DNA from 3 places in the Marichromatium purpuratum 984 genome. Region 1 is predicted to be linked to each of the others. Evidence: predicted binding sites of a transcription regulator. Region 1 holds the regulator's gene; each other region holds the start of a gene.
The links. Region 1 encodes sigma-54, which starts transcription at its own class of promoters, with help from an activator protein. Its sites were predicted from a motif close to TGGCANGNTNCNTGCTT; they were not measured.
Positions count from the first base shown of each region.

Region 2: nifV (homocitrate synthase) is a predicted target of sigma-54. The motif match lies at 1,789-1,805, and genes of this name have one in related genera.
Region 3: flgB (flagellar basal body rod protein FlgB) is a predicted target of sigma-54. The motif match lies at 1,528-1,544, and genes of this name have one in related genera.

Region 1 covers NZ_CP007031.1:364,165-367,436, forward strand. The annotation lists gene MARPU_RS01660 (PTS sugar transporter subunit IIA) at 1-264, opposite strand, end outside; gene hpf (ribosome hibernation-promoting factor, HPF/YfiA family) at 553-900, opposite strand; gene MARPU_RS01670 (RNA polymerase factor sigma-54) at 936-2,408, opposite strand; gene lptB (LPS export ABC transporter ATP-binding protein) at 2,590-3,272, opposite strand, start outside.
Region 2 covers NZ_CP007031.1:621,702-624,973, forward strand. The annotation lists gene MARPU_RS02870 (nitrogen fixation protein NifZ) at 1-267, opposite strand, end outside; gene nifW (nitrogenase-stabilizing/protective protein NifW) at 251-589, opposite strand; gene nifV (homocitrate synthase) at 603-1,754, opposite strand; gene nifS (cysteine desulfurase NifS) at 1,949-3,172, opposite strand; gene nifU (Fe-S cluster assembly protein NifU) at 3,229-3,272, opposite strand, start outside.
Region 3 covers NZ_CP007031.1:1,542,202-1,545,473, reverse strand. The annotation lists gene MARPU_RS07035 (flagellar hook assembly protein FlgD) at 1-653, opposite strand, end outside; gene flgC (flagellar basal body rod protein FlgC) at 664-1,083, opposite strand; gene flgB (flagellar basal body rod protein FlgB) at 1,087-1,491, opposite strand; gene MARPU_RS07020 (CheR family methyltransferase) at 1,897-2,709, opposite strand; gene MARPU_RS07015 (chemotaxis protein CheV) at 2,835-3,272, opposite strand, start outside.

The DNA.
Region 1 (3,272 bases):
GTCGACCCCGGTGCTGGTGCTGACGAAGGCCCCAAGCACCTCGTTGATCTCCTTGATGCGGGCGTGCGGCAGCGCCACACCGTGACCGAGTCCGGTGCTGCCGAGTCGCTCGCGCTCGAGCAGACGCTCGAAGACGAGTTCGGTGTTGAGACGGGGGTGGTCGTTGGCCAGCAGCTCGGCGAGCGTCTCGAGCAGCCGCTTCTTGCTGGCGATCTCGGCACCGCAGCTGACTCGGGCCTCGCTGATCAGGTCTGGACTGAACATCGGTCAAGGCTCCTGGTGGTCGCAGGGACAGGGGCGCTGGGCGGCGACGGTGTCCGGTGTCCATACCGGCGGGTGATCGGGGCGCGTGGTCGTGGTCATGGGGTCTGGGTGTCCTTCGAGTCGTCGGAGCCGGCAGGTGTCGATATCGGCTCGGATCTCAGGGTCTCAATGCAAAACACCCCGAACGGCGCGGTCACGGATCCGTTCGAGGTGTCGGTGCGTCGGTCCGGCGGGTGTCGGGTGTCCCCGACGCCCCGCCGACGCATGGGCCATCAGGCCGTTGCCGGGCTATTCGGTATCGGCCTCGACGTCGGCCTCGGCATCGGCCGCCTTCGGGCCGGGTGCGCTGCGATAGTCGTTCTTCTTCTCCTTGTGGCGCAGGATCTGGCGATCGAGCTTGTCGGTCAGGCCGTCGATCGCGGCATACATGTCTTCATGCACGGAGTCGGCGAAGAGCTTCCCACCATTGATGTGTAGCGTCGCCTCGGCCTTCTGGTCGAGCTTTTCCACACTGAGAATGACGTGGGCATTGGTGACGTGGTCGAAGTGACGCGCCAGGCGTGCGAATTTGCTGTCGACGTAGTCGCGCAGTGCCTCGGTGATGTCGACGTGATGACCCGTCAGATTGATTTGCATCATTGGACTCCTTACAGGGGTTCCAAACAGCCTGCTCATGCCAGGCGTTTGCGCTCGTTCGAGGCTGGAATACCCATGGCCTCGCGGTACTTGGCGACGGTTCGACGCGCGACCTGGATGCCGCGATCGGCCAGTTCGGCCGCGATCTTGCTGTCGCTCAAGGGTTTTCTGGCGGGTTCGGCGGCGATCAGCTTACGAATGAGCGCGCGGATCGCCGTTGATGAACACTCCCCACCAGAAGTGGTGCTGACGTGGGACGAGAAGAAGTACTTGAACTCCAGGGTGCCCCTCGGCGTATGCATGTATTTCTGCGTGGTGACCCGGGAGACGGTCGACTCGTGCAGCTCGAGCGCCTCGGCGACGTCGCGCAGCACCATCGGCCGCATCGCCTCCTCGCCGTGCTCGAAGAACGCCTGCTGCATCTCCACGATCTTGGCGCCCACCCGCAGCACGGTGTCGTTACGGCTCGCCAGGCTCTTGATGAACCAGCGCGCCTCCTGCAGGTGGTTGCGCATGGTGACGCTGTCGCTGCTGGTGTCGGCGCGCCGGATCAGTCTGGCGTAGTCCGCGTTCACCCTCAGTTTGGGTGTGGATTCCGGGTTGAGTTCCACCGACCAGCGACCATTCTGTCTGCGCACGAAGATGTCGGGTACAACGTACTCCGGGGGCTCCTGCGCGATCAAGTCGCCGGGGTGCGGGTTGAGCTGGCAGATCAGCGTGAGTGCACCACGAATCTCGGGCTCGGTCTGCTTGAAGCGGCGCATCAGCGCGGCGATGTCCTTGCGCGGCAGGTGCTCGAAGCCGTCGCGACAGATCGCCAGCGCGAGGTCGCGCTGCGGGGTCTCGGCGGGGAGCTGACGCAGCTGGATCTGCAGGCACTCGGCGAGATCGCGGGCGCCGACCCCCGGGGGATCGAACGACTGCACCCGGTGCACCATGGTGGCGATCTCCTCGAGACTGATCTGATCGTCGCCGATGGTGGCCAGCAGCTCGTCGAGATCGGCCCGAAGATAGCCGCGCGCGTCGATGGCGTCGATCACCGCCTCGGCGATCATCTCGTCGCGCTCGCTCAGTCGGATGAGGTTGAGCTGCCAGATGAGGTGATCGTGCAGGGTCTGGGGGCGGCTCTGGTGGAGGAAGGGGTCGAAGTCGGCGTTCTCGGCGCTGCCCTGGATGCTCGGCGGTAGATAGCCGTCGTAGACATCGGCCCACTGGGTGTCGACCGGGAGCTCATCGGGGATCTCGTTGGTCTCGCCCTGGAGCTCACGCTCGGCGCTGCCCTGCTCATCGCTGGGCGGAGACTCGTGTGCGCCATTGCCACTGTCCTCACCGTTGGCGGCGAAGCGGTCGGCCTCCTCGGCCTCCTCGAGCATCAGGTTGGAGTCCAGCGCCTCCTGGATCTCCTTCTGCAGCTCGAGCGTCGACAGCTGCAGGAGGCGAATCGCCTGCTGCAGCTGGGGCGTCATCGTCAGGTGTTGGCCGAGGCGAAGCTGGATGGTTTGCTTCATGGATCGCCGATGCGTCTTGCGTCTGTCTCTATGCCGGGTCGATGACCGTCCTATGACGATTATAGGTCGGGTGGCAACAAAGGTGCCTGAGTCACGTCAAGCGCGTCCCCTGCCGGGACGCGATGGTCTTCATCTTACCCCCAATATGTAGCAGCGGGGCGCGGATGCTGCTGCCTACATGCTACATGGCGAAGTCGGCACCGAGATAGACGTCGCGTACCTGCTGGTTGGCGAGCAGCTCGTCGGGGCGACCGGCGGCGATCACCTCGCCATTACTGATGATGTAGCCGCGATCGCAGATGTCGAGCGTCTCGCGCACGTTGTGATCGGTGATCAACACGCCGATGCCGCGCTCGCGCAGGTGCGAGACGATCGCCTTGATGTCGCCCACGGCGATCGGGTCGACGCCGGCGAAGGGCTCGTCGAGCAGCATCACCTTGGGGTCGACGGCCAGCGCGCGGGCGATCTCGAGACGCCGACGCTCGCCGCCGGAGAGGCTGAGTGCCAGCGACTCGCCGATATGGGCGATGCCGAGCTCCTCGAGCAGCTGCTCGCAACGCTGCTCGCGCTGCTCGCGGTCGAGGTCGCCGCGGGTCTCGAGGATCGCGAGGATGTTGTCGCGCGCGCTGAGCTTGCGAAACACCGAGGGCTCCTGCGCCAGATAGCTCAGTCCGGCGCGCGCGCGCGCATGCATTGGCATCAGCGTGATGTCGTGCTCGTCGAGGGTGATGCGCCCCTGGTCAGCCGGGATCAGCCCGACGATGAGATAGAAGCAGGTGGTCTTGCCGGCGCCGTTGGGGCCGAGCAGCCCGACCACCTCGCCGGCCTCGACCTCGACGCTCACTCCCCGCAGGACCTCGCGGC
Region 2 (3,272 bases), 260 kb from region 1:
CCGCTCGCGCGCCTCGAAGCGGCTCGGGGTCCAGGGCGCGTCGGCTGCCTGCAGCTCCTCCTCGCGACAGCCGACCACGCGGCCCTCTTCGATGAAGTGCACCGCGTAGATGATCTGGTCCTGGAGGAAGGTGCCGACATCGCGTACATGGCCGACGGCACCGCGCCGCACCAGCAGATCGCCGCGCGAGCCCTCGGGGAAGGTGCCGTCATTGCGCAGATTGCGGGTCACTCGCACCGCATCGCCGAACTCAAAGTTGGGGCGCATGGCTACCTCCCGCCGGGTCGAGTTGGAGGTCGACGCGCACGCCGCTGCGCGGTCCGTGCAGATGGAAGACCCGGAACACCCGCTCGGTGCGCGCGTCGGACGCAACGAAGTCGTGATAGGCGCGGGTGAGCAGCTCGGCGCGCCGCCGGTGACGAGCCTCGGCCTGTTCGGGCAGGGGCTCGGCGTCGGCCAGATAGTCGTGGAAGCGCTGCAGGATGTGCAGCCGGTTGACCCGGACCACGGCCGGGTTGTAGTCGATCTCGAAGTGCTCGAGGAAGTCCTCGGCGCTGACCAGGTCGTGCAGATCGCTGTCGTCGTTCATCGGCGGCTCCGGTTCAGGCGGTGTGGGCGGTTGCAGTGGGCAGTTCGCAGAGGAAGCGCTGCAGGTCGGCGGCGACCGGTGCGCGCTTGGTCGCGGTGACGAAGCGGCGCACCAGCGGCAGCAGTCGCTCGGCCTGATCGAGTCCGACCTCCTGGTGCAGCAACTCGGCATAGGCCTGGCGCACCGCCTGGCGGCCCGAGTGCTTGCCGAGCACCAGGCGGTGATGGCGCCCGAGTTCGGCCGGGTCGATGCCCTGGTAGTTGAGCGGGTCCTTGAGCAGACCGTCGACATGGATCCCGGCCTCGTGGGTGAAGGCACCGTCGCCGACCAGGCTCTTGTGCCAGGCCACCGGGCGTCCCGAGGCCTGGGCGACTAGGGTCGAGACCTGCTCGAAGGCATGCAGGTCGACCCCCGGGTCGATCCCCTGGGTGTGTCTGAGTCCCATCACCACCTCCTCCAGCGCGGCGTTTCCGGCGCGCTCGCCGAGTCCGTGCACCGTGGTGTTGAGGTGGGTCGCCCCGGCACGGGCCGCGGCCAGGGTGTTGGCGGTAGCCAGCCCGAGGTCGTCGTGGGCGTGCATCTCGATCTCCAGGTCGCAGGCGGCACGCAGCGTGGCGATGCGTGAATAGACGCCGAAGGGCTCCATCAAGCCGACGGTGTCGGCGAAGCGGATGCGGCGTGCGCCGGCCGCCTGGGCGACCTCGGCGGCGCGGGCGAGGAACTCGGGATCGGCGCGCGAGGCGTCCTCGGCGCCGACGCAGACCTCCAGCCCGAGCGCGCGCGCCTGGGGCACGCAGCGCGCGATCTGGCGCAGCGCCCAGTCGCGATCACGGCCGAGCTTGCGCGCCAGCTGCTGGTCGGAGAGCGGGATCGAGAGGTCGACGAGATCGGCGTCGAGCCCCGCGCAGCGGGCGATGTCGTCCGCGCGCATCCGGCACCACAGCATCAGCCGCGCTGCGAGCCCGAGTCGGGCGATGGCCTGGATCGCGTCACGCTCGTCGGCGCCCATCGCCGGGATACCGATCTCGAGCTCGGGGACGCCGAGGGCGTCGAGCGCGCGGGCGATGGCGAGCTTCTCGGCGAGCGAGAAGGCGACCCCAGCCGACTGCTCGCCGTCGCGCAGGGTGGTGTCGTTGATGGTGATCGGGCGGACTGAATCCTTCATCTGTGGGCTCCGTACAGCACTTGACGAGACTTGTTTGCAAAGGCAGTGCCAGCGTCGTCGATGACGTGGATTCAGCGGCTTGCGAGCGAGGAGGCTCGGGCGTTGCAGGGTTTGCGACAGGGTGGCGAGGGCAGGCGTGTCGCGGAGCCGACGCGTCGCGGCACCGGCATGGTGCGCCGGTGCCGCGTGTCGGGTCAGGCATAGGCCGGCGAGAAGCCGGGCGTGTGTGCGTCGCCGAGCGGACCGTCCTCGCCCCAGTAGGGCGAGAGTCGGCGCAGCTGTTCGATCACCGGGACGAGGGTGTCCACCGCGCGATCGATCTCGGCGGCGCTGTTGTAGCGCGAGAGCGAGAAACGGATGGTGCCGTGTGCGGCGGTGAGCGGGATGCCCATGGCGCGCATCACGTGCGAGGGCTCGAGCGAGCCCGAGCTGCAGGCCGAGCCGCTGGAGGCGGCGATGCCGTGACGGTTGAGCAACAGCAGGATCGACTCGCCCTCGATGAACTCGAAGGCGATGTTGCTGGTGTTGGGCAGACGGTTGTCGGGATCGCCGGTGACGAAGCAGTGGGGCACGGCGGTGAGGATGCCGCGCTCGAGCCGGTCGCGCAGCGCGCGCACCGTGGTACGCTCGTGCTCGAGCGCGGCGCCGGCCAGCTCGCAGGCGAGCCCGAGCCCGACGATGGCGGCGCTGTTCTCGGTGCCGGCGCGGCGTCCGCGTTCCTGGTGACCGCCGCGCAGCAGCGGCCGGAAGCGGGTGTTGCGACGCACGTAGAGCACGCCGACGCCCTTGGGGGCGTGGAGCTTGTGTCCGGAGAGCGAGAGCATGTCGATGGCGCTGTCGGCGAGCGCGATCGGCAGCTTGCCCACTGCCTGCACCGCGTCGGTGTGGAACATCACGCCCGCCGCGCGCGCCATCTCGGCCATCTCCTCGACCGGGAACAGGGTGCCGGTCTCGTTGTTGGCCCACATCACCGAGACGATGGCGACCCGCTCGGTGAGCAGTGCGCGATAGGCATCGAGATCGAGTCGCCCGTGGTCGTCGACGCCGAGACGGTGGATCACATAACCCTCCTTGGCGAGCTGGTCGCACAGGCTCAGCACCGCCGGGTGTTCGACCTCGGTGGTGATGATCTCGCGCCGCTCGGGCTGGGCGCGCAACGCCGAGAGGATGGCGGTGGCGTCGGACTCGGTGCCGCAGGAGGTGAAGATGATCTCGGAGTCGTGCGTCGCGCCGAGCAGGGCGGCGACCTGGGCGCGTGCGGTGCGCAGCGCGCGACCGACGCGATCGCCGTAGCGGTGGATCGAGGAGGGGTTGCCGTACTGCTCGGTGAAGAAGGGCAGCATCGCCTCCACCACCTCGGGGGCGACCATGGTGGTGGCGTTGTTGTCGAGATAGATGCCGGGGGTCTGTTCGCTCATCGGTGGCTCCTCGCTGCGGATGGGGATGGTTGGCGATCGCGTCGCGCCGTGGGACGTCAGCAGGCGATCTGCTGGGGCGCGGCGGGGATCACCCGCAGCG
Region 3 (3,272 bases), 1.2 Mb from region 1:
AAGTCGACATTGCCGAGCCCCTGGACCTGAAGCACCAGGCCACTGTCCTCCCCACCCAGGGCGACGCTGTTGACCTCGCCACTGACCAGGGTGTAGAGCGCCTCGGTCCCCTCCCCGAGCATCGCCCTGGACTTGAACTCGTAGGTGCCGCTAGGCGCCTCCGTTCCGTCGTTCGTCAAGCCGTCCCAGGTGAAATCATGCAAGCCCGATGCCTGGGTCCCGAGATCCATCGAGCGCACCACCTGCCCCGCCTCGTTGTAGACATCGACCGTGACGCCAGTCCCGGAACTCGGCAGACTGATCGCCCCCGCCACCGTCTCCCCCGACTGGAACTCGAAGTCCTCGGCCGGCACCAACACATCGCGTCCGACCAGAGACGCGCCTTGCAGGGTTTGCCACTGACTGAACGACTGCGCCAGCGATTCGAAGGCCACGGTCAGCTCCTCGATACCCGTCACGGTGGAGAACTGCGCCAACTCACCGATGAACTCGCCGTTCTCCATCGGCTTGAGCGGGTCCTGGTTGGACAGCTGGGTGGTCATCAGCTTGAGGAAGTCCTCCTGGCCGAGCGAGTTGTCGATCGGTTCAGTCTTGGTGCTCTCGTAACTGTTGAGTCCCAGACCAGTGATCACATCGGTATTGATTTCACTCATGGCGAGACTCCTAGCTCTGACCGATGCGCAGGGTGCGCTGCAACAACTGGCGCGAGGTGTTCATCACCTCGACATTGGCCTCGTAGCTGCGCGAGGCCGACATCATGTTGGCCATCTCCTCGACGACACTGATCGCCGGGCGGAACACATAGCCCTCGTCATTGGCCTGCGGGTGGTTGGGTTCGTAGTTGGGGATCGGCTCGGCAGTGGAATCGACGATATCGGCCACCCGCACCGGACGGGCCGCGCCCGTGGGGTCGCTGCGATCGAGCAGGGTCTGGAAGAGCACCTGCTTCGACTTGTAGGTCTCCTCCGGCGAACTTGCCGCGGTGTTGGCGTTGGCCAGATTGGAGGCGACGGTATTCAGTCGCACCGACTGCGCGGTCAGCGCCGAGGCCGAGGTGTTGAAGACACTGAATAGGGTGCTCATGCCTTACTCCTTGCGTAGTGCGGAGCGGATGCCGGAAACCCGACGATTGAGGAACTCGAGACTGCTCTGGAACTGCATGGCGTTCTCGGCGAAGGCGGCGCGCTCGAACTGCGGATCGACAGTGTTGCCGTCGAGCGCCGGTTGCGACGGGATGCGATAGAGCGGCGCCATCGCCGAGTCCAGATCCGCACGCGGCAGCGGCAGATGGCCCTGCTGGGTCTGCTCCAGCCGCAACAGATCATCACGCTCGACCTGGGTGGCGAGCGCAGACCTGAAATCGATGTCCTGTGCCTTGTAGTTGGGGGTATCGGCGTTGGCGAGGTTCGAGGCCAGCAGCTCCAGACGCTGGGCCCGCACCTGTACCGCCGCGGGCTGGATCCCCAGTGCCTTGTCGAGTGAAAGACTCATATGGAACACGCCTATGGCATTGACTTGCCGAAGTCAATGCAAACATCGAGCCAACTTGGAGACTGGAGACTGGAGACTGGAGACTGGAGACTGGAGACTGGAGACTGGAGACTGGAGACTGGAGACTGGAGACTGGAGACTGGAGACTGGAGACTGGAGACTGGAGACTGGAGACTGGAGACTGGAGACTGGAGACTGGAGACTGGAGACTGGAGACTGGAGACTGGAGACTGGAGACTGGAGACTGGAGACTGGAGACTGGAGACTGGAGACTGGAGACTGGAGACTGGAGACTGGAGACTGGAGACTAGAGGCTGGAGGCTGGAGGCTGGAGGCTGGAGGCTAGAGGCTGGAGGCGACCCCGCCGCGGCCAAGCAGGAGCGCGAACGGGGTCGGGGTGGGACGCTAACGACGCCTAAGCACGGCGCCCTTTGGTGTGCGAACCATCTCGAAGGCACTGGTGTAGGAACCGACCGATTCGGAGGCCCCGACGAAGAGATAGCCGCCGGGTTCCATCTGCCTGGCAATGCCGTCAAAAACTCGACGCTTGGTCTCGGCCGAAAAATAGATCAGCACGTTGCGACAGAAGACGATCTCGAACTTGCCGAGCGCGGCATAGGATTCCATCAGGTTGAGCTTCTGGAAGCGCACCCGACGCTGGATATCGGGCTTGATCCGATGCCCCTCCTTCACCGTCTCGAAGAAGCGATCGCGGCGCTCCTTGCTCAGGCCGCGCACGATCCCCAACCCGTCGTAGACACCGGCACGCGCCTCGGCGAGCACGGTATCGGAGAGGTCGGTGCCAAGCACGCTGGTCTGGATGTTCTTCGGCGGAAAGCTCTGCTCCCACTCGGCCAGCACCATGGCGATACTGTAGGGCTCCTGCCCACTCGAGCAGGCCGCCGACCAGATGCGGATCGGGCGTTTTTTCTCGGCCAGCTCGGGAAGGACCTCGTGGCGCAGGATCTCGAACGGATAGACGTCGCGAAACCAGGAGGTCTCGTTGGTCGTCATCGCGTCGATCACGCGTGACTTGAGCGTCGGATCCGCAGAGCGGCGCAGCGCGCGCAGCAGCTCCTCGACACTGGAGAAGGAGAACTCACCGAGCAGGCGTGAGAGCCGGCTGGAGACGAGATACTGACGATTCTCGCCCAGCACCAAGCCACAGCACTCGGAGAGAAAGCGCGAGAATTCTGCGTAGTCTTGCGGATCTATCACGACAGACCTCTGGCCAAACGTCCGTTCGCACCCGCCATGCACTGGCGCAGGACCACGCTGATCGAATCACTCAATGGAATACTCACACTTTCTATGCATCAGGAAGACTGTAAGGACCATCCCGCTCAGGAGCCGTCCGCGGGTCGACCACCATGCTTCATCACCATCGCAGCCAACTCGTCTGGATCGAACTTCGGCAGGAAGTCATCGGCCCCGGCGCGCTTGACCATATCGGCGTTGAACTGCCCGCTCAGCGAGGAGTGCAACACCACTGGCAGATCCTTGAGCTTGCTATTGTCGCGGATCTTGCGGGTCAGGGTATAGCCGTCCATGCGCGGCATCTCGATGTCGGAGATCACCATCTCGATGGTCTCCGAGACATCGCCAGTCTCGGCCAGCTCCTCAAGGAAGTCGAGCGCGGCGCGACCATCGGAGCGGGTCTCGACCTGGAACCCGATCTCGCCAATGGCGCGCTCGATCTGCTTGCGCGCGACCATCGAATCGTCGACCACCAGGATCGATTTGTGGTGATCGATGTGCTCGGCACGCTCAAGGGTGGTCTC